4 regions of the Streptomyces sp. NPDC042638 genome follow, and region 3 is predicted to be linked to each of the others. Evidence: riboswitches for the same ligand, from Rfam matches in the RefSeq annotation. Region 3 holds a riboswitch; each other region holds the start of a gene.

Region 1 (5,178 bases), on a different contig from region 3:
CTCGGGGAAGGCACTGTTCACGGCGTGCAGCCGGCCCTGGTAGCCGGCGTCGCGGATGTTGCCGAGGATGCTGCGGCCCACTCCGCCGGGGGCGCGGCCGACACCGACGACCGCCACGGAGCCGGGCGCGAGGAGCCGCCGCACCGAGTGGGCCTCGGCGCGCTGCTCCCGGGCGCGCTGCACGGCGAGGGACCGGTCGGTGGGTTCGAGGTCGAACTCCAGGCGGACGACACCGTCCTCGAAGCTGCGCTTCTGGGTGTAGCCGGCGTCCGTGAACACCTTGATCATCTTGGTGTTGGCGGGCAGCACCTCGGCGGCGAAGCGGCGGATGCCGCGCTCGCGCGCGACGGCCGCGATGTGCTCCAGCAGGGCGGAGGCGACTCCCCGGCCCTGGTGGGCGTCCTGCACCAGGAAGGCGACCTCGGCCTCGTCGGCGGGCGCGGAGGCGGGCATGCCGTCGGCGCCGATGCGGTCGTAGCGTACGGTGGCGATGAACTCGCCGCCGACGGTGGCGGCGAGCCCCACCCGGTCCACGAAGTCGTGGTGCGTGAAGCGGTGGACGTCCTTGGCGGAGAGCCGTGGGTACGGCGCGAAGAAGCGGTAGTACTTGGACTCGTCCGAGACCTGCTCGTAGAAACTGACCAGGCGGTCGGCGTCATCGGCGGTGATGGGCCTGACGCGTGCGGTGCCGCCGTCACGCAGCACCACGTCCGCCTCCCAGTGGGCGGGGTACTGGTGCCGGTCCTGCCGGTCCGCCGAGGTCTGCATGGGCCCCAGAGTACGGCTCGCGTGCACGGGTGGCGCGAGGCAGTCTGTGGGGGACGGAGAGCGGGCACGACGCCGCGTTCCGGCGCCAAGCCGGGGCGAGAGGAAGCCCCTCTCCGGGCACGCGTCACCGTGTGGGAAACTGGTCTAGACAACCCTGTACACCGAAGGGCAGCAACACATGGCTGAGCGCCGCGTCAACGTCGGCTGGGCCGAGGGCCTCCACGCCCGCCCCGCCTCCATCTTCGTCCGAGCCGCCACGGCCACAGGCGTCCCGGTGACGATCGCCAAGGCCGGGGGCAACCCCGTCAACGCGGGCTCGATGCTGGCCGTTCTGGGCCTGGGCGCCCAGGGCGGCGAGGAGATCGTCCTCGCCTCCGACGCCGAGGGCGCGGACGCCGCCCTGGACCGGCTGGCCAAGCTGGTCTCCGAGGGCCTGGAAGAGCTGCCCGAGACCGTCTGAGCAATGCCGGGAAGCCGCGCCGTCCACACCGGGCGGCGCGGCTTTCGCGTTTCCGAATTCCTTGCGGGCACCCGAAGGGCCGCGAGCCGTAATTCACGGCACAGGAAAAGAGCGGCGGAGAACACCCCTGCTCCGAATTACTCCTCTTTGTATACGGCACCCGTGTTAAAGCCGTGGCCCCGACATGTTGACGACATGTTGCGAAGTCCTCACACGGTCCCCGGTGCCGGAAAAGCGCAGCCGGTGCGCACCCGCCGCGCGCTCCGCGTGCAGCGCCGTGAGCGCCCGAGCCCGTTCGCCGTCCCCGCGCGCCACGGCATCCGCGATCGCGCCGTGCTCCGCCCAGGAATCCGCCGGGCTCGACGGCGGCTGCACCGCGTACATCCAGGCGATCTTGTGCCGCAGCTGGGTCAGCATCGCGGTCAGCGAGGGGCTGCCGGACGCCTGGGCGAGCGTCTCGTGGAACCAGCCGCCCAGCGAGCGCAGATCGTCGCTGTGGCCCTTCCTGGCCCGCTCCTGCCCCAGCCGGACCAGCCCGCGCAGCACCTTCAGATGGGCATCGGTGCGCCGCTGGGCGGCCCGTGCGGCACCCAGCGGCTCCAGCAGCATCCGCATCTCCAGCACGTCGGCGGCCTCCTGCTCCGTCGGCTCGGCCACGCACGCGCCCGCGTGCCGGCGCGTCACCACGAAACCCTCGGCCTCCAGCGTGCGCAGCGCCTCACGCACCGGGACGCGCGAGACGCCGTAGCGGCGGGCCAGGACTTCCTCGGTGAGGCGGCTGCCGCGCTCGTACACGCCGGCGACGATGTCGTCCCGGACCGCGGTGCACACCGAGTGCGCCGGAATACGCATGACCGACCTCCGTCTTAATCCCCGTGAAACACCGACGATGGACGCCTGTTCCGTGACTCTATTCCAACGGGCCGGAATTTCCGACAGCGGGCCCTAATCCATGGATATTTTTTGGACAGAGGCCCGGCGGAAACCGCGGAAAACGGCGAAAGCCCCGGCTCGGTGAGCCGGGGCTTTCGATGGCGTGCGGTGAGCGTCAGACGTTCACACCGTGCTTGCGGAGGTAGGCGACGGGGTCGACGTCGGAGCCGTAGTCCGGGGTGGTCCGCGCCTCGAAGTGGAGGTGCGGGCCGGTGACGTTGCCGGTGGCGCCGGACAGGCCGATCTGCTGGCCCGGGACGACCTTCTGGCCCACGGTGACGCCGATGGAGGACAGGTGGCCGTACTGGGTGTACATGCCGTCGGCCATCCGGATCACGATCTGGTTGCCGTACGCGCCGCCCCAGCCCGTGGAGACGACCGTGCCGGAGCCCACCGCGTGGACGGTCGTGCCGCTGGCCGCGTGGAAGTCGATGCCGGTGTGCGAGCCGGAGGACCACAGGGAGCTGCTGGCCTGGTAGCCCGTGGAGACGTAGGAGTGCGCGATGGGCGCCACGAAGGCGTTGAGCAGCTTGCGCTCCGCCTCCCGGGCGGCGCGGGCCCTGGCCTCGCGGATCTGCTCGGCCCGCTTGGCGGCCGCCTTCGCCGCAGCCTTCTCCGCCGCCTTCTGGTCGGCCGCCCGCTGCTGGGCCGCGGCCTGCGCGTCGATCTGCTCGGCGACGTCGTCGGTCGCGGCGAGGACGGGGATCAGGCCGGTCTGCTCGACGGGGTTCTCGGCGGCGAGCGCCGGGGAGGCGGCGAGGGTGCCGATCACACCGGTGGTGGTGAGGGCCGCGATACCGGCCGCCTGGGCGGTGGTCCGCTTGACCCGGCCGGGCTTGCGGTGCTTCCCGGTGGCGCACATGAACGCCATGAAGTGGCTGGTCCTTTCCTTCCCTCTCGCCTACCGGGTTAGCTGACGGGTTCGGAGCAGGAAGGTCTCCTACGGGCCCCCTCGCTGCCGCGCGGGCGCCCGATTCACCCCAGGGACGGTGGGTCCCCGGCTCCCCTGGCTCGCGCCGTACGGGGACTCGGCGATGACTGTCCGGTGCCGCGGGCGCGGCGCAGTGCCTGACGAACAGCCTGGACGACGCTAAGCGGGCACGCTTTCAATCCTCAAACGCATCCGGCGTTTTGTAGCGCATCCCACAGGCCAGACAGGCAACCTCCGCCCCAAAACGGGCATCTGGGAGGAAGAGTGGAACAGCAGGGGCCCTGACGACCCGTAGGCCGTCAGGGCCCCGTCCGCGCGCGGGCCGCTACTCGGCCGCCACCACGGTCACTTCACCGATGCCGAGCGCCTCGACCGGCGCCTTGATCTGGGCGGCGTCACCGACGAGGACGGTCACCAGACGGTCCACCGGGAAGGCGTTCACGACGGCCGCGGTGGCCTCCACCGTGCCCGTGGCGGCCAGCTGCCGGTACAGCGTCGCCTGGAAGTCGTCGGGCAGGTGCTGCTCGACCTGGTCGGCCAGCGTGCTCGCGACGGCCGCCGCGGTCTCGTACTTCAGCGGCGCCACCCCCACGAGGTTCTGCACGGCGACGTCCCGCTCGGCGTCGGTCAGGCCGTCCGCCGCGACCGTGCGCAGCACCTTCCACAGGTCCTCCAGCGCGGGGCCCGTGTTCGGTGTGTCGACGGAGCCGCTGATGGCGAGCATCGACGCGCCCGTGCCGTCCGGTGCGGACCGCAGGACCTGGCCGAAGGACCGCACGCCGTAGGTGTAGCCCTTCTCCTCGCGCAGGACGCGGTCCAGGCGGGAGGTGAGGGTGCCGCCGAGGCAGTACGTGCCGAGCACCTGGGCGGGCCACACGCGGTCGTGCCGGTCGGGGCCGACGCGGCCGATGAGCAACTGGGTCTGGACGGCGCCGGGCCGGTCCACGATGACCACGCGCCCGGTGTCGTCGGCGGTCACCGGCGGCACCGGCCGGGGCTCGCCCGGCGTGCCGGTCCAGGCGCCCAGGGTCTCGCCGAGCAGCGCGTCCAGGTCGACACCGGTCAGGTCGCCGACGACCACCGCGGTGGCCGTGGCGGGCCGCACATGGCGGTCGTAGAAGGCGCGTACGGCCCCGGCGTCGATCTTCTCGACCGTCTCCTCGGTGCCCTGGCGCGGGCGGGACATGCGCGAGGACGCCGGGAACAGCTGCCTGGACAGCTCCTTGGCGGCCCGGCGGGAGGGGTTGGCCAGCTCGTGCGGGATCTCGTCCAGGCGGTTGCGGACCAGCCGCTCGACCTCGCTCTCGGCGAAGGCGGGCGCGCGCAGCGCGTCGGCGAGCAGGGTGAGGCCCTTGGGCAGGCGGGACGCCGGGACCTCCAGGCTGAGCCGGACCCCGGGGTGGTCGGCGTGCGCGTCCAGGGTGGCGCCCGCGCGCTCCAGCTCGGCGGCGAACTCCTCGGCGGAGTGCTGGTCGGTGCCCTCCGAGAAGGCCCGCGCCATGATCGTGGCGACACCGTCCAGGCCGGCCGGCTCGGCGTCCAGCGGCGCGTCCAGCAGGACCTCCACCGCGACGACCTGCTGGCCGGGGCGGTGGCAGCGCAGCACGGTCAGACCGTTGTCCAGCGTGCCGCGTTCGGGGGCCGGGAACGCCCAGGGCCTGGCGTCGCCGGCCTGCGGCCGGGGGTGGAACTCCATGGTGGCGAGCTCGGTCACTTGGCCCTCTCCTCGTCGTTCTCGTTGCCGGCCTCTACGGTCGCTTCCCGCTCCGGGTCCTCGGGGACCTGGGCGTCCTCGACGGACTCCGGGGACTTCGGCTCGTAGACGAGGACCGCGCGGTTGTCGGGGCGCAGGCGGGCCTTGGCGACCTCCTGGACCTCCTGCGGGGTCACCTCCAGGACGCGCCGCACTGCGGTCAGGGCGAGCTGCGGGTCGCCGAACAGGACGGCGAACCGGCACAGTTCGTCGGCGCGGCCGGCCACCGTGCCCAGCCGGTCCAGCCACTCGCGCTCCAGCTGGGCCTGGGCGCGCTCCATCTCCTCGGGCGTGGGGCCCTCCTCGGCGAACCGGGCCAACTCCTCGTCGATG
Region 2 (5,178 bases), on a different contig from region 3:
ACTCCGCCGCACGCAAGGCCCTCGGCGAGTCGTCCGAGGGGCCGGATACCGTCGAGGAGTGAGCGAACAGCACCACCCCGACGGGCCTCGTCCCGACCAGCCGGCCCCCGAGCAGCCCCGGCCCGCCTCCGGCCGGCCGGCGCCCGCCCTCTTCACGTGGGAGTTCGCCGCCGACCCCTACCCCGCCTACGCCTGGCTGCGCGAGCACGCCCCCGTGCACCGGACACGGCTGCCGAGCGGTGTCGAGGCGTGGCTGGTCACCCGGTACGCCGATGCCCGGCAGGCCCTGGCCGACCAGCGGCTGAGCAAGAACCCGGCCCATCACGACGAGCCCGAGCACGCCAGGGGCAAGACCGGCATCCCCGGCGAGCGCAAGGCCGAGCTGATGACCCATCTGCTGAACATCGACCCGCCGGACCACACCCGGCTGCGCCGCCTGGTCAGCAAGGCGTTCACCCCGCGCCGGGTCGCCGAGTTCGCGCCCCGGGTGCAGGAGCTGGCCGACCAGCTCATCGACCGGTTCGCCAAGACCGGCTCCGCCGACCTCATCCACGAGTTCGCCTTCCCGCTCCCCATCTACGCCATCTGCGACCTGCTCGGCGTCCCGCGCGAGGACCAGGACGACTTCCGGGACTGGGCGGGCATGATGATCCGGCACGGCGGCGGGCCCCGCGGCGGGGTCGCCCGGTCGGTGAAGAAGATGCGCGGCTATCTCGCCGAGCTGATCCACAAGAAGCGCGAGGCGCTGCCCGCCACGCCCGCGCCCGGCGAGGACCTGATCTCCGGCCTCATCCGCGCCTCCGACCACGGCGAGCACCTCACCGAGAACGAGGCCGCCGCCATGGCCTTCATCCTCCTGTTCGCCGGCTTCGAGACGACCGTCAACCTCATCGGCAACGGCACCTACGCCCTGCTCACCCACCCCGAGCAGCGTCGGCGGCTGGAGGAGTCCCTGGTGCGCGGGGAGACGGAGCTGCTGGCCACCGGCGTGGAGGAACTGCTGCGTTACGACGGTCCGGTGGAGCTGGCCACCTGGCGCTTCGCGACCGAGCCGGTGACCGTCGGCGGGCAGGACATCGCGCCGGGAGATCCGGTGCTCGTCGTACTCGCCGCCGCCGACCGGGATCCGGAGCGGTTCGCCGACCCGGACGTGCTGGACCTCGGCCGCCGCGACAACCAGCACCTCGGGTACGGCCACGGCATCCACTACTGCCTGGGCGCGCCGCTCGCCCGCCTGGAGGGCCAGACCGCGCTCGCCACCCTGCTCACCCGCCTGCCCGACCTGCGGCTGGGCGCGGACCCGGCCGAGCTGCGCTGGCGCGGCGGACTCATCATGCGCGGCCTGCGCACCCTGCCGGTGGAGTTCACGCCCGCCCTGTGAACACAGCCTCCGCAAGGGAACATGACGGACATTCAACTCTGTGATCTTCACGTTATCTGTGCGGCATGAACTTGTGACAAGTGATCGTATGCCTATACGTTCACCCATCAGCGCGGCGAGCGGCACCATCCGCCGCGCCGGTCCTGCTGTCGCTCGAAAGGCATCTGCATGCTCTCCGGGAACGGTCGACACCGTCGCCCCCGCCAGGCCCCGGCTCTCCTCGTCGCGGCCGGAGTGACCGGCTCCGCCATCGCCATCCCACTCCTCGGCGCGGCGAGCGCCAACGCGGCGGAGGGCACCACGTGGGACAAGGTGGCCGAGTGCGAGAGCGGCGGCTCCTGGAGCGCGGACACCGGCAACGGGTACTACGGCGGTCTGCAGATCGCGCAGGACGACTGGGACAAGTACGGCGGCTCCCAGTACGCGGCCAGCGCCGACCAGGCCAGCCGCCTCCAGCAGATCGCCGTCGCCGAGAAGATCCTCGCCGACCGGGGTACGACCCCCTGGGCCACCTGCGCGCTGCTGTCCGGCCTGACCTCCGACTCCGGCTCCGCGGACGTCGACACGGGCGTCGGCGGCTCCGGTGGCACCGGCGGTTCGGGCGACTCGTCCGGTCCGGCCGACTCCTCCGGCACAACCGACACCTCCGGCACCCCCGGTGCCTCCGACTCGTCCGGTCTGCCGGATTCGCCGCCCTCCACCGGGGCCGGCACCGGCTCTGACGACCGTTCTGGCTCCGGGACCGGGTCGGGATCCTCGTCCGACAAGGCCGACAGCCCTACCCCGAAGCCGGGCAAGGACGCCGGTGTGCCCACCGGACCCGCCGGATCCAACGGGACCAACACCCCCAAGTCCGACAAGTCCCCCTCGCGGGGCCCCGGAAGCCCACAGGGAACGGATAACACCCCCGCGGCCACCCCGGACGCCGCGACCGAACCCAACGCCCAGCAGGCCGCCGGTTCTTGGAGTCTGGTCGACACCGGGGCCCTCAGCAGTGGCGGACGTCACCGCGGGGCAAGTGCGGACGAAGGGGTGACAAACGGTCAGGACGCTCCCCGCTCCGGTCGGCACGCCTCGAGTGAACCGGGCACCTACACCGTCCGCGAGGGCGACTCCCTGATGTCCATCGCCGACTCCCTTGACGTCGACGGCGGGTGGCGTGCGCTCTACGCCGGGAACGAGAAGGCGATCGGGGCCGACCCGAATCGCATCACTGCCGGTCAGACCCTGGAAGTCGGGGGCGAAACGGGCGGCGAATAGAGGGAGTTGACGCCCCACTTAGCGCCCTAATGTCCGGTTTGGCGAAAGTGTGGGATGAGTCTCAGAAGCCCTGATCGTCTTTGAAATTCCACGGATCGCGTGTCTACGGTCGAGGCCGCTCGTCACCACGAGCCCCGGCAGCCACCACGCCGAATCCTGCCAGTGGTTGCCCGGGAACAGTCGTCGCGTCAAGCGCCGTAGGCAGGAGCGGGGGACCCAAGGTAGGCGCCGGGGCCAGCAGTTGAAGCTGGAACCGGCTGGGGGTGAAGCCGCACTCCGCGCAAGCGGGAGGTGCGGCCGGGCAACTCAACCGGCCCGAACCCGACAGCTCACCTCGTAGGCGTCGGTGAGGGGATCGATCCATGCTGTTTACCGGCAAGGGCAAGCACCGCCGTCCGTCCAAGGCCGTCCGCGCCGTCGCGCTGGCCGGTGTCACCGGCGCCGCCGTCGCCGCCCCGCTGATGGCGGCCGGCAACGCCTCCGCCGCCACCACCTCCGAGTGGGACGCGGTCGCCCAGTGCGAGTCCGGCGGTAACTGGTCCATCAACACCGGCAACGGCTACTACGGTGGCCTGCAGTTCTCCGCCTCCACCTGGGCCGCGTACGGCGGCACGCAGTACGCCGCCACCGCCGACAAGGCGAGCCAGTCCCAGCAGATCGCCGTGGCCGAGAAGGTTCTCGCCGCGCAGGGCAAGGGCGCCTGGCCGGTCTGCGGCACGGGCCTGTCGAGCACCCCCAACGGCGGCTCCGCCCCGAGCGCCCCCTCGACCCCGGACTCGGGCAGCGGCACCACCACCACCCGTTCCACCGGCCAGCAGGCCGCCTCCCGCTCCGCCGAGCGTCCGGCCGCGTCCACGACCAAGAGCAAGACCGTCACCACCCCGACCGGCAAGACGGTCAAGAAGGGCGACGGCGAGTACGAGGTCGTCACCGGTGACACCCTCGGCAGCATCGCCGGCAAGCACCACGTCCAGGGCGGCTGGCAGAAGCTGTTCGAGCTGAACAAGGACATCGTCCAGGACGCCGACCTCATCTACCCGGGCCAGCAGCTGCACCTGAAGTGACATCCGGCCCCGAGCCGGCCCGTCGGGCCCGCGCATCCGTGCGGGCCTGACCGAAGGCCCCCGTGCGGGCCACCCCCGTCCCCACGGGCCCCCGTCCCGGTGCGTGTTCCCCCGTACGCACCGGGACGGGGCTTTTTGTGCCCACCGCGCGCGGAAGTTCACCGGATTCCTTTGTTTCGTACAGAAACAAAAGGTACCGTCGCCTTGTCCACGGGACGGTCGGTCGGTGGCCGAGGGCCCCGGGACGGTTAGGCTCTAATCGCAAGGCACACCAGCCCCGCACCGTAAGCGTCACATCCAAGAAGGAGATGCTCGTGCCGTCCATCGACGTCGTCGTAGCCCGGGAAATCCTGGACTCCCGAGGCAATCCCACGGTCGAGGTCGAGGTCGGCCTCGACGACGGCAGCACGGGTCGTGCCGCCGTCCCGTCCGGCGCCTCGACCGGCGCCTTCGAGGCCATCGAGCTGCGTGACGGTGACCCCAACCGTTACCAGGGCAAGGGCGTCGAGAAGGCCGTCCTCGCCGTCATCGAGCAGATCGGCCCGGAGCTGGTCGGCTACGACGCCACCGAGCAGCGCCTGATCGACCAGGCCATGTTCGACCTGGACGCCACCGACAACAAGGGCTCCCTCGGCGCCAACGCCATCCTGGGTGTCTCCCTGGCCGTCGCGCACGCCGCCTCCGAGGCCAGCGACCTGCCCCTCTTCCGCTACCTGGGCGGCCCGAACGCGCACCTGCTGCCGGTGCCGATGATGAACATCCTGAACGGCGGCTCGCACGCCGACTCCAACGTGGACATCCAGGAGTTCATGATCGCCCCGATCGGCGCGGAGTCCTTCTCCGAGGCCCTGCGCTGGGGTGCCGAGGTCTACCACACCCTCAAGAAGGTGCTGAAGACCAAGGGCCTGTCCACCGGTCTGGGCGACGAGGGCGGCTTCGCCCCGAACCTGGAGTCCAACCGCGCCGCCCTCGACCTCATCGTCGAGGCCATCAAGCAGGCCGGTTACGTCCCCGGTGAGCAGATCGCGCTCGCGCTCGACGTCGCCGCGTCCGAGTTCTACAAGGACGGCAAGTACGAGTTCGAGGGCAAGTCCCGCTCGGCCGCCGAGATGACGGAGTACTACGAGGAGCTCGTGGCGGCCTACCCGCTCGTCTCCATCGAGGACCCGCTGTTCGAGGACGACTGGGCCGGCTGGAAGGTCATCACCGACAAGCTGGGCGACAAGGTCCAGATCGTCGGCGACGACCTCTTCGTCACCAACCCGGAGCGCCTGGCCCGCGGCATCGAGGAGGGCTCCGCGAACGCCCTGCTCGTCAAGGTCAACCAGATCGGTTCGCTGACCGAGACCCTGGACGCCGTCGAGCTGGCCCAGCGCAACGGCTTCAAGTGCATGATGTCCCACCGCTCCGGCGAGACCGAGGACGTCACCATCGCCGACCTCGCCGTCGCGGTGAACTGCGGCCAGATCAAGA
Region 3 (5,178 bases):
AGTGACGTCAGCTCGATGCGCGCGGCACCGCGCAACCGCTCGATCTCCCGCAGTTGCCGGCGCACCCGCGACACCGCGGCGGCCTGCCGGTCACCGGCCCGCTCCGCGAGCGCGGCGCCGTCCAGGTACCGGTCGGGGTCGCTGGAGAGGGCCAGTTGCCAGGCCGGGGCGATGCCGCCGCCGCGGTACTGTGCCGCCGCGATCGAACCCAGCGCGTCCCGGGCCGAATTGAGCGTCTCCTGCCTGCGGGCGACCTCGTCCTGGAGTGCGCTCAGCCGCCGCCGGGCCGTGTCCGACTCCTCCTTCGCCCCGTTGTACTTCTCGGTGGCGGCCTCGGCCTCCCGGTACAACGTGTCCACCCGGGCCTTCACCTGCGCCGGCGTCAGCTGCGGCTCGGCGTGTGCCGTCCCGTCGAAGCAGGCCGCGGTGACCGCGCCCGCCAGGGCGAGAGTGGCGGCCGTCCTGGCCGTATGGCCGCTGAGCGGGCGTTGTGGGGGCTTGCGGTGGGCTGCCACCTGGACTGTCACGACCTTCCGTACGACGCGTGCGGCCGAGCGGTACGCCCTGCGGCGGCCCGCGCAGGGGGAGCGGGCCGCCGCCGGGCCTTTCTCGGCGGTGGTGGCCGGTAGCCGCGCCTGGTCCGGGCGGCGGTGGGGAGCCGGTCACCTGGGGGAGGACGGTAGGCCGGGCGGTGACGAGTTGGTAACGCGGTGTGCGGAACTGGCGCTGACGGATCGTGACTGACCGTATGTGTCCGTGCCGTCCGGCTGGTGTCGTCGCCTTTACGGAACGTGGTGACCGAAGAGCGAAAATCGGGAGGGGCGGGAGCCGTGAGGTGCTATGGGGCGCATATATCCAACATCCGCCCGGGATCAGCCGGCAGGCGGTGCCGGACAGTCACCGGCAGGCGGTGCCGGACAGTCACCGGCTCGCGGCGCCGCACAGTCACGAACCTCACGTGCCGCGCAGTCGCAAACCCCACGTCCCGCACAGCCACGAGCCCCGGCGTACCACCGTCGCAGGCCCCGCCGAGCAGCCCGCGGAGGGCTTTCGGCGGGGCCGGTGGCGGAAGGCGCGAAGCCCCCTGGCTAGGCTCCGGCTCCATGGACGTACTCATCCATCTCTTCGTCGGCCTGCACATCGTCGGTATCGCCGCGCTGCTCGGTGGTTTCCTCACCCAGATGAAGGCGATGGGCCAGGGCACGGCCCGGTTCGTGCCCGGGATGCTGCACGGCGCGCTGACCATGCTGGTCACCGGTGTGGTCCTGGTCGGGCTGAACCAGGCGGACGACCACCACGTCAACAGCATCAAGATCGGCGTGAAGCTGGCCCTGCTGATCGTGATCCTCGGCCTGGTCTACGTGAAGCGCGACGAGGAGCGGATCGACAAGGGCCTCTTCGGGCTGGTCGGCCTGCTCACCACGGCCAACATCTTCATCGCCGTCCTCTGGACCTGATCCCCGGCGCGCCCCCGCGTCAGCCCGGCCGCACCACGCTGTGGACGGCCGCCTCCCCCATCACGGAGACCGGCTCCTCCCGGACGTACGCGCCCGGCCTGGGGGCGTGGATCATCATGCCGTCGCCCGTGCAGAGCCCGACATGCCCGGCGTCGTCGTGGAAGAAGACGAGGTCGCCCGGGCGGGCGTCGGCAGGGGGCACCGGGGTGCCGGCGCCGGCCTGCCGGCGTGCGGTGCGCGGGAGGGTGACGCCGGCGGACTTCCAGGCGGCCTGGGTGAGGCCCGAGCAGTCGTAGGAGCCGGGCCCTGCGGCGCCCCACACGCAGGGCTTGCCGAGCTGGGCGCGGGCGAAGGCGACGGCCTTCCCGGCCTTGGTCGCGTCCGTGCCGGACGGCTCGCCGGCGGTCCGCTGCGACAGCAGCACGCGCGCGCGGGCGAGCTTTTTCCGGACGGTGGCCTTGGCCGCCTTCGGGCCGCTCACGGCTTCCGGCCGGCTCTCCGGGGGTGCCATGGTGGCGGCGTCGAGGCGTGCCCCGGCGGCCGTGCCCGGGACGGGTCCGCCGCCGCGCTGGGCGGGGACCGCGCCGCGCCGGTCCGGGGGCGCGGTGCGCTGGGTCGGCAGGGCGCGGTGCTGGGCGCGTCGGGCGACCTCGTCGCGGAGCCGCTGCAGGCTGTCCGCGCGCCGCCGCGGGGCCTCCGCGCGCTCACCCCGCTCGACCCCTTCGGCGCGGGCAGCACGGTCGGTGCGGTCGGTGCGGGCAGCGCGGTCGGTCCGTTCGACCTGGTCTCTGCCCGTGCCGGGGGGTATGTCAGCCGCCGAGTCCGCCCGGCGGTAGAGCTCGTCGATCTTCCGCTCCACCTCCTCCGGGCTCGGCCTGCCGTGACCGGTCTCGGGCGTGGCCCCGGCCGTCTGGGAGAGGACGGCCACGGAGGTGAGGGCGGCGGTGGCGAGGGCGGGGGTGCGGATGCCCGCCGTCTGGGTCCCGCCGGGGCGCGGCTTGCGGTGCGACGCCAAGGGAGGCGACTCCTTCCGTGCTCCGCCTACCGGGTTAGCTGTCGGGTTCGGGCGGGTGCTTGGAAGGGTTGCCCTACGGCGTCGTCCCGGGCGGGAGTCGGCCGATTCACCCCAGGATTCGGTGGGTCCCCGGCTCCGGGCACCGTGCGGGGCGCGCCGGACTCGGCGGAGGCCGCATGGCCCGGCGACGTTCGCCGGAGAGGGGTCGTGCGGCCTGACGGCAACCTAGCCAACTCGTGTGTCTTCTGTGAAGGTTGGTGCGAGGTATGTCCGATACATTTCCGTGACCTGAGGACAGGTTCATGCGCGTGTGACCAGGCGCTTCCGTTGGGTGAGCGGCCGGTGCAGGCCGTGGGCGCGGAGATCGGCTGTCCGGGAAGTGGGCCATGTTCGGGGGACGGCGACCGGTTGTCGGTGGGGCGCCCTAGACTCGGAGAGCGATGAGCAGCCTCTTTGACGACAGCTTCCTGGCGGACCTCCAGGCCCCACGCGGGCGCGAGGAGGAGCCCCCGCCACCGCCCGAGGACGACCACGCTCCGGAGTCGCTTCCGGACGATCTGTTCGGCGGGAAGTTCGACGTGCCACCGGACCGGGACGCCCACTACCGCGACGGGGCCCCGCGCCCCGCGCTCGACTCGGCGGCCCTCCTGGAGGGGCTGAACGAGAACCAGCGCGCCGCCGTCGTGCACGCCGGCTCCCCGCTGCTCATCGTCGCCGGCGCCGGCTCCGGCAAGACCCGCGTGCTCACCCACCGCATCGCCCACCTGCTCGCCGAGCGGGACGTGCACCCGGGCCAGGTCCTCGCGATCACCTTCACCAACAAGGCCGCGGGCGAGATGAAGGAGCGCGTCGAGCGGCTCGTCGGCCCGCGCGCGAACGCGATGTGGGTGATGACCTTCCACAGCGCGTGCGTGCGCATCCTCCGTCGCGAGAGCAGGAAACTCGGCTTCACGTCGTCGTTCTCGATCTACGACGCCGCCGACAGCAAGCGCCTGATGGCCCTGGTCTGCCGCGACCTGGACCTCGACCCCAAGCGCTTCCCGCCGAAGTCCTTCAGCGCCAAGGTCAGCAACCTGAAGAACGAGCTGATCGACGAGGAGGACTTCGCCGCCCAGGCCACGGACGGCTTCGAGAAGACCCTCGCCCAGGCCTACGCGCTCTACCAGTCGCGGCTGCGCGAGGCGAACGCGCTGGACTTCGACGACCTGATCATGACGACGGTCAACCTGCTGCGCGCCTTCCCGGACGTCGCCGAGCACTACCGCCGCCGCTTCCGGCACGTCCTGGTCGACGAGTACCAGGACACCAACCACGCCCAGTACGCCCTCGTCCGCGAACTGGTCGGCACCGGCGACCACGACGAGGACGTGCCGCCCGGCGAGAGTGACGTCCCGCCCGCCGAACTGTGCGTCGTGGGTGACGCCGACCAGTCGATCTACGCCTTCCGGGGCGCGACGATCCGCAACATCCTCCAGTTCGAGGAGGACTACCCGGACGCGACCACGATCCTGCTGGAGCAGAACTACCGCTCCACGCAGACCATCCTGACCGCCGCCAACGCGGTCATCGAACGCAACGAGTCCCGCCGTCCGAAGAACCTGTGGACCAACGCCGGCCAGGGTGCGCGGATCACGGGCTACGTCGCCGACACCGAGCACGACGAGGCCCAGTTCGTCGCCGACGAGATAGACCGCCTCACGGACGCGGGCGAGGCGAAGGCCGGCGACGTCGCCGTCTTCTACCGCACCAACGCCCAGTCCCGGGTCTTCGAAGAGATCTTCATCCGCGTCGGCCTGCCCTACAAGGTCGTCGGCGGCGTCCGCTTCTACGAGCGCAAGGAGGTCCGTGACGTCCTCGCCTACCTGCGCGTCCTCGCCAATCCCGAGGACTCGGTGCCGATGCGCCGCATCCTCAACGTGCCCAAGCGGGGCATCGGCGACCGCGCGGAGGCGATGATCGACGCCCTCGCCCAGCGCGAGAAGATCAGCTTCCCGCAGGCCCTGAAGCGGGTGGACGAGGCGTACGGCATGGCCGCGCGCTCCACCAACGCGGTCAAGCGGTTCAACACGCTGATGGAGGAGCTGCGCACGATCGTGGAGTCCGGCGCCGGCCCGGCGACTGTGCTGGAGGCCATACTCGAGCGCACCGGATACCTGGCCGAGTTGCAGAACTCCACCGACCCCCAGGACGAGACCCGTATCGAGAACCTCCAGGAACTCGCGGCCGTGGCCCTGGAGTTCGAGCAGGAGCGGGAAGAGGGGGAGCAGGCCACGCTGGCCGACTTCCTGGAGCAGGTCGCGCTGGTCGCCGACTCCGACCAGATCCCGGACGAGGAGGACGGCGACGGCGTCATCACCCTGATGACCCTGCACACCGCCAAGGGCCTGGAGTTCCCGGTCGTGTTCCTGACCGGCATGGAGGACGGTGTCTTCCCGCACATGCGCGCCATCGGCCAGACCAAGGAGCTGGAGGAGGAGCGGCGCCTGGCGTACGTCGGCATCACGCGCGCGCGGGAGCGGCTGTACCTCACGCGGTCGGCGATGCGCAGCGCCTGGGGCCAGCCGTCGTACAACCCGCCCTCCCGCTTCCTGGAGGAGATCCCGCCCACTCACGTGGAGTGGAAGCGGACGGGGGCCGCGGCGCTCGTGTCCTCCGGGCCGGCGTCCGGGATCGCGGCCTCGCTGTCCTCGACCCGTTCGCGTTCCT
Region 4 (5,178 bases), on a different contig from region 3:
GGTGTTCCTCTTCCGCAGGCGCGACTTCACCGGGATCGTCGACGGGGTGGTGATAGCGGGGATCACGGCCACCGGCTTCGCGTTCACCGAGAACATCCTCTACCTCGGTACCGCCTTCGGGACCGACCAGCTCAGCGGCGGCCGGGGCATCGCCTCCGTCACCGCCGCCACGTTCTTCGTGCGCATCGTGATGTCCCCGTTCGCGCACCCTCTGTTCACCGTCCTCACCGGCATCGGCTTCGGTATCGCCGCGCTGTCGGCCGAGCGGCAGCACGCCCGGCGTTTCCTGCTGCCGGTCGGCGGGCTGCTGCTCGCCATGAGCATGCACGCCTTCTGGAACGGCTCCGCGACCTTCGGCGAGTACGGCTTCTTCACCGTTTACGCCGCCTTCATGGTGCCCGCGTTCGGGCTGCTGACGTGGCTGGCGATCTGGACCCGGCAGCGCGAGCTGCGGATCGTACGGGCGGAACTGCCGGCGTATGTGCTGGCCGGGTGGCTGGGACCGGCCGAGCCGTTCGCGCTCGGGTCGATGCGGGCGCGGCGCATGGCCCGGGACTACGCCCGGCATCACCACGGCCGCCCGGCCGCACGGGAAGTGGCCCGGTACGAGGGGTACGCCACCTCCCTCGCGTTCCTGCGGCAGCGGGGGCGCAAGGGGAAGGCCGGCGCCGACTTCGTGGTACGGGAGCGGGAACTGCTGGACGAGCTGTGGAGGCGCCGGGCCGTGGCCCGTCCGGCGCTGGAGTACGCGTCGCGGACGGCCGAGCCGGTCCGGCCGGCGCACGCGGGGCCGGGACCCACGCCGCACCGGCCGGCGTACGGCTACCCGACGACGCCGTACGCCCAGTACGCCCAGTACGCCCAGTACGCCCAGTACAACCCGTACCGCTCGTGACCGCCTAGGCCGAGGCCTCCCGCAGTTTCGCCACCTCGGGATCCGTCAGCTTCAGGTCCGCCATGCCCAGCAGCGCCGGAAGCTGCTCCACCGTCCGCGCCGAGGCGATCGGGGCCGTGACCGTCGGCTGGGCGGCCAGCCAGGCCAGGGCGACCGTGGCGACCGGGACGTCGTGGGCCTCGGCGATCTCGTCCAGGGCCGACAGGACCTTCTGGCCGCGCTCGGAGTCCGCGTAGTCCTTCACCCGGCCGGCGCGGGCGCTGTCGACGGTCGTACCGGGCCGGTACTTGCCGGTGAGGAAGCCCGACGCGAGCGCGAAGTACGGGACGGCGGAGAGGCCCTCGCGGGCGGCGAGGTCCTGCAGCGGGCCCTCGTAGGTGTCGCGGGAGACCAGGTTGTAGTGCGGCTGGAGGGCGACGTAGCGGGCGAGGCCCTCGCGGTCGGAGAAGTCGAGGGACTCCCGCAGGCGCTCGGCGGTGATGTTGGAGGCGCCGATGTGCCGGACCTTGCCGGCCTTCACCAGCTCGTCCAGCGCGCCGATGATCTCCTCGACCGGCACGTCGGGCTCGTCGAAGTGGGTGTAATACAGGTCGATGTAGTCGGTGTCCAGGCGGCGCAGGGAGGCGTCGGCGGCGGCCTTGATGTTGGCGGCGGACAGTCCCCGGAACTCCGGGTGCTGGCTGACCTTGGTCGCGATGACGACATCGGAGCGGTTGCCGCGCGCCTTGGCCCACTTGCCGATGATCGTCTCGGACTCGCCGCCCCGGTTGCCCTCGATCCAGGCGGAGTAGGCGTCGGCGGTGTCGATGAAGTTGCCGCCGGCCGCCGTGTAGGCGTCGAGGACGGCGAAGGAGGTCTGCTCGTCCGCGGTCCAGCCGAAGACGTTGCCGCCGAGCGAGAGCGGGAAGACCTCGAGGTCGGAAGAGCCGAGTTTACGAAGTGACGTCATACGTCATGTCAACACCGGCGGCGGGCGATCGCATTCCGCCGCCGGGCGGACGGGCCGGACCGTCAGGGGTTGAGGCCCTTGCCCCGCAGCCACGCCATCGGGTCGATGCCGGTGGCCTGGCCACCGGGGTGGACCTCCAGGTGCAGGTGCGGGCCGGTGACGTTGCCGGTGGCGCCCACGCGGCCGATGACCTCACCGGTGGAGACCTTCTGGCCTGCCGTGACGTTGATCGAGGACTGGTGGCAGAACCACAGCTCGGTGCCGTCGTCCAGGGTGAGGATCGTGCGGTAGCCGTAGGAGCCGGCCCAGCCCGCCTCGGTGATCGTGCCGCTGTGGACGGCCTTGATCAGGGAACCGGTGGGGGCGGCGAAGTCGAGACCGGTGTGGTAGCCGGAGGACCACATCGAGCCGGCCTGGCCGAACGTCGAGGTGATCGTGTACGAGGAGGTCGGCAGCGTGTACTGCTTGGCCAGCTCGGCCAGCCGCTTCTCCTCGGCCGCCTTCTTGGCGTCGGCCTCCGCCTTCCGGGCGTCGGCCCGTGCCTTCTCCTTGGCCTCGGCGGCCTTGGCGGCGGCCTCCTTCTCGGCCTTGGCGGCGGCATCGGCGCTCTGCTTCTCGGCGGCGGCGAGCGCGACGGCGGTGGCCCTGGACTCGGCCTGGCCCTGCTGCTGCTCGGCCTGGGCCATGATCCGGTTGCGCAGCACCTCACCCGCGTCCGTGGTGTCCTCGCCCTCGGCGGCGGACGCGCCGACGCTGCTCAGCGTCGCGGTGGCCTGCGCCGGCGCGGAGTCCGCGGAGCCGTCGGCGAAGAGGGAGCCGACGGAGGGCAGGTCCGGCATGGAGATGGAGACCGGCGGCTTGCCGGTGTTGGCGCTGGCCATGCCGCCCGCGCCGACCGCGGCGATGACACCGACACCGAGGACGGTGGAGCTGCGCGCGAAACCGCCGCGCTGCTTGGCGACGCGGTGCCGCCCACGGGCCGGGGTAACGGAGTCCTCGGTGGGATTCCACTCCTCCCAGGGCCCCTCCTCGGCGCGGTAGGCGCCGTAGCCGAAGGTCTCGGGCTCGCGCTGTGCCGGTATGGACGGGGCTTCGGGGACAGGCCGGTTCGACGCCACGCGGGCGTGCTCCTTTCCTTCCGCCGCCTACCGGGTTAGCTGACGGGTTCGGAGCAGGAAGGTCTCCTACGCGCGTATACCGGTCGTGGACTCCATGAGTTCACGGCGGTATCCGCGTGATTCACCCCAAATTGGTGGTTCCCCGGTTCCCTCGCGGGATTCGGCGCGTGCGCACGGAGCCGTCTCTTGTGACGGCTGGGACGACCGCGCTGCGTTATCGAACGTTAATAGACCTGCCAGTCACTTTCCAAGCCGTTCGACTTGATCATTAAACGTTTTTGACAGCGGCCCTATCGACCACTACCCCGCCAAACCGGGCGAGTTGACCGAAGAGCCGGAAGCGTTCAGTAGTCACCGGCGGTTTCGATGATGACCCGGCCGTTGAGCAGACGGCACCCACTCGATCACTTTCGGTGACGGCCGGCAGGTCGCGCGGAGAAGTGATGTGCGGAGCACCTCCCGCATGGCGTATGCTGGTCACACAACGACGCGGGGTGGAGCAGCTCGGTAGCTCGCTGGGCTCATAACCCAGAGGTCGCAGGTTCAAATCCTGTCCCCGCTACTGAACACTCAGGGCCCGGAATCCAGTGGATTCCGGGCCCTGAGTGCTTTCCGTGGGCGTTCAGCCCGGCAGGTGGGTGTTCGGCGCCTTGGCGAGAGCCTCCAGTTCCGGGAGTACGACGACCTCGGCGCCCGCGGCGGTCAGCACGCCCGTGCCGTCGGCCGCGGTGACGAACGTGTCGGGTTCGCGCCAGGCGGTGACCACCCGCCGTACCCCGGCCCGCAGGATCAGCTCGGCGCAGGGAGCCGGGCGGGAGGCGCGGCGGGCACAGGGTTCGAGGCTGCTGTAGACCGTGGCGCCGGGCAGCCGCGGGTCGGCCGGGTCGATCTTGGCGAGCGCCGCCTCCTCCGCGTGCACCGCGGGGTCCGCGCCCTCGCGCGAGTGGCCGCGGGCCAGCTCCGTACCGTCGGCGGCGACCACCACGGCGCCGACGCTGAACGCCGTCCGTGAGGTCGGGCACCGGGCCGCGAGATCACAGGCGGCGCGCAGCCACTGGCGGTCGGCCGCGGTGGGGGCCGGTCCGGTGCCGGGGGCGGTGGGCGCGTAGCGCATGAGGACGACGTCCTCGATCCGGCGGGTGTCGAGCAGGCGCAGGCGTCCGCCCTGGTAGCCGCCCGGCCCGAACAGCCTCGGGGCCGCCGGATCCCCGACGAACAGCGGGGCGAGGACCAGCTGGAGCTCGTCGGCGAGACCCTGCCGCAGGAGCTGGGTGTGGACGGTGCCGCCGCCCTCGACCATCAGCCGCCCGACGCCGCGCACGTCGTGCAGATGCTCCAGCAGGGCCCGCCAGTCCAGGGCGGGGCCGAGCGGGACGACGTCAGCGGTGCGGCCGAGGAGGCGGGAGGCACGCGCCGCGCCCTCGTCGGTGGTGTAGACGAGCTTCTCGCCACCGGTGTGCCAGAAGTTGGCGTCCGGGTCGAGGTCGCCGGAACCGGTGACGGTGACCTTCAGCGGATACTCCGGCCGGCCCGCCGCGGCGCGGGCCGCGCGCCGCCGGGGGGAGTTGACCAGCAGGCGGGGGTTGTCAGCGCGGATCGTACCGGCGCCGACGAGGATGGCGTCGACGGAGGCCCGCACCTCGTCGACCCGGTCGAAGTCGGCCGGTCCGGACAGCAGGAGCCGTTCCGGTCCGGTGTCGTCCAGGTAGCCGTCGAGGGAGACGGCGGCGGACAGCAGCACGTACGGCAGGGGCATCGGCGCCCTCTCTTCGGAGTCGGACGGTCGGCGGACGGACGGACGGACGGCGGACGGCTTGGTTCAAGTTTGAAACAAACCTACACTGGCGGCATGACGACCCGCTGGCTCAGCCCTGAGGAGCAGCGCGCCTGGCGCGCCTACATCGCCGCCTCCCGCCTCCTGGAGGACGCGATCGACCGGCAGCTCCAGCAGGAGGGCGGCATGCCGCACCTGTTCTACTCGGTGCTGGCCAACCTCTCCGACGCCCCCGGCCGGCAGCTGCGCATGACCGACCTGGCCGAGACGCTGAAGATCACCCGCAGCCGGCTGACGTACGCGGTGACCCGGCTGGAGCGCGACGGCCTGGTGCGCCGGGAGAGCTGCAGCCAGGACAAGCGCGGCTCGGTCGCGGTGCTGACCGACGAGGGGGTGGCCGTACTGGAGCGTACGGCACCCGGGCACGTGGAGACGGTCCGCG

The links. Region 3 has a riboswitch for cyclic di-AMP ahead of AB0B40_RS28640 (NlpC/P60 family protein). Riboswitches for the same ligand answer to the same signal wherever they lie in the genome.
Positions count from the first base shown of each region.
Region 1: it holds a riboswitch for cyclic di-AMP, as region 3 does, so the genes downstream of both, AB0B40_RS18790 (M23 family metallopeptidase) here and AB0B40_RS28640 (NlpC/P60 family protein) in region 3, are expected to answer to the same signal.
Region 2: it holds a riboswitch for cyclic di-AMP, as region 3 does, so the genes downstream of both, AB0B40_RS01025 (transglycosylase family protein) here and AB0B40_RS28640 (NlpC/P60 family protein) in region 3, are expected to answer to the same signal.
Region 4: it holds a riboswitch for cyclic di-AMP, as region 3 does, so the genes downstream of both, AB0B40_RS30685 (M23 family metallopeptidase) here and AB0B40_RS28640 (NlpC/P60 family protein) in region 3, are expected to answer to the same signal.

Region 1 covers NZ_JBEZBT010000021.1:6,890-12,067, forward strand. Annotated here, with positions in the region: gene AB0B40_RS18775 (GNAT family N-acetyltransferase) at 1-768, opposite strand, end outside; gene AB0B40_RS18780 (HPr family phosphocarrier protein) at 947-1,228, shown strand; gene AB0B40_RS18785 (GntR family transcriptional regulator) at 1,394-2,080, opposite strand; gene AB0B40_RS18790 (M23 family metallopeptidase) at 2,277-3,032, opposite strand; cyclic di-AMP (ydaO/yuaA leader) riboswitch at 3,045-3,205, opposite strand; gene AB0B40_RS18795 (pitrilysin family protein) at 3,418-4,806, opposite strand; gene AB0B40_RS18800 (pitrilysin family protein) at 4,803-5,178, opposite strand, start outside.
Region 2 covers NZ_JBEZBT010000001.1:229,169-234,346, forward strand. Annotated here, with positions in the region: gene AB0B40_RS01015 (cytochrome P450) at 59-1,381, shown strand; gene AB0B40_RS01020 (transglycosylase family protein) at 1,550-2,641, shown strand; cyclic di-AMP (ydaO/yuaA leader) riboswitch at 2,825-2,999, shown strand; gene AB0B40_RS01025 (transglycosylase family protein) at 3,004-3,705, shown strand; gene eno (phosphopyruvate hydratase) at 4,014-5,178, shown strand, end outside.
Region 3 covers NZ_JBEZBT010000045.1:4,795-9,972, forward strand. Annotated here, with positions in the region: gene AB0B40_RS28630 (NlpC/P60 family protein) at 1-515, opposite strand, end outside; gene AB0B40_RS28635 (hypothetical protein) at 1,104-1,457, shown strand; gene AB0B40_RS28640 (NlpC/P60 family protein) at 1,477-2,472, opposite strand; cyclic di-AMP (ydaO/yuaA leader) riboswitch at 2,481-2,650, opposite strand; gene pcrA (DNA helicase PcrA) at 2,913-5,178, shown strand, end outside.
Region 4 covers NZ_JBEZBT010000052.1:11,461-16,638, forward strand. Annotated here, with positions in the region: gene AB0B40_RS30675 (PrsW family intramembrane metalloprotease) at 1-895, shown strand, start outside; gene AB0B40_RS30680 (aldo/keto reductase) at 900-1,844, opposite strand; gene AB0B40_RS30685 (M23 family metallopeptidase) at 1,907-2,962, opposite strand; cyclic di-AMP (ydaO/yuaA leader) riboswitch at 2,970-3,138, opposite strand; tRNA gene AB0B40_RS30690 (tRNA-Met) at 3,451-3,524, shown strand; gene AB0B40_RS30695 (dihydrofolate reductase family protein) at 3,585-4,718, opposite strand; gene AB0B40_RS30700 (MarR family transcriptional regulator) at 4,812-5,178, shown strand, end outside.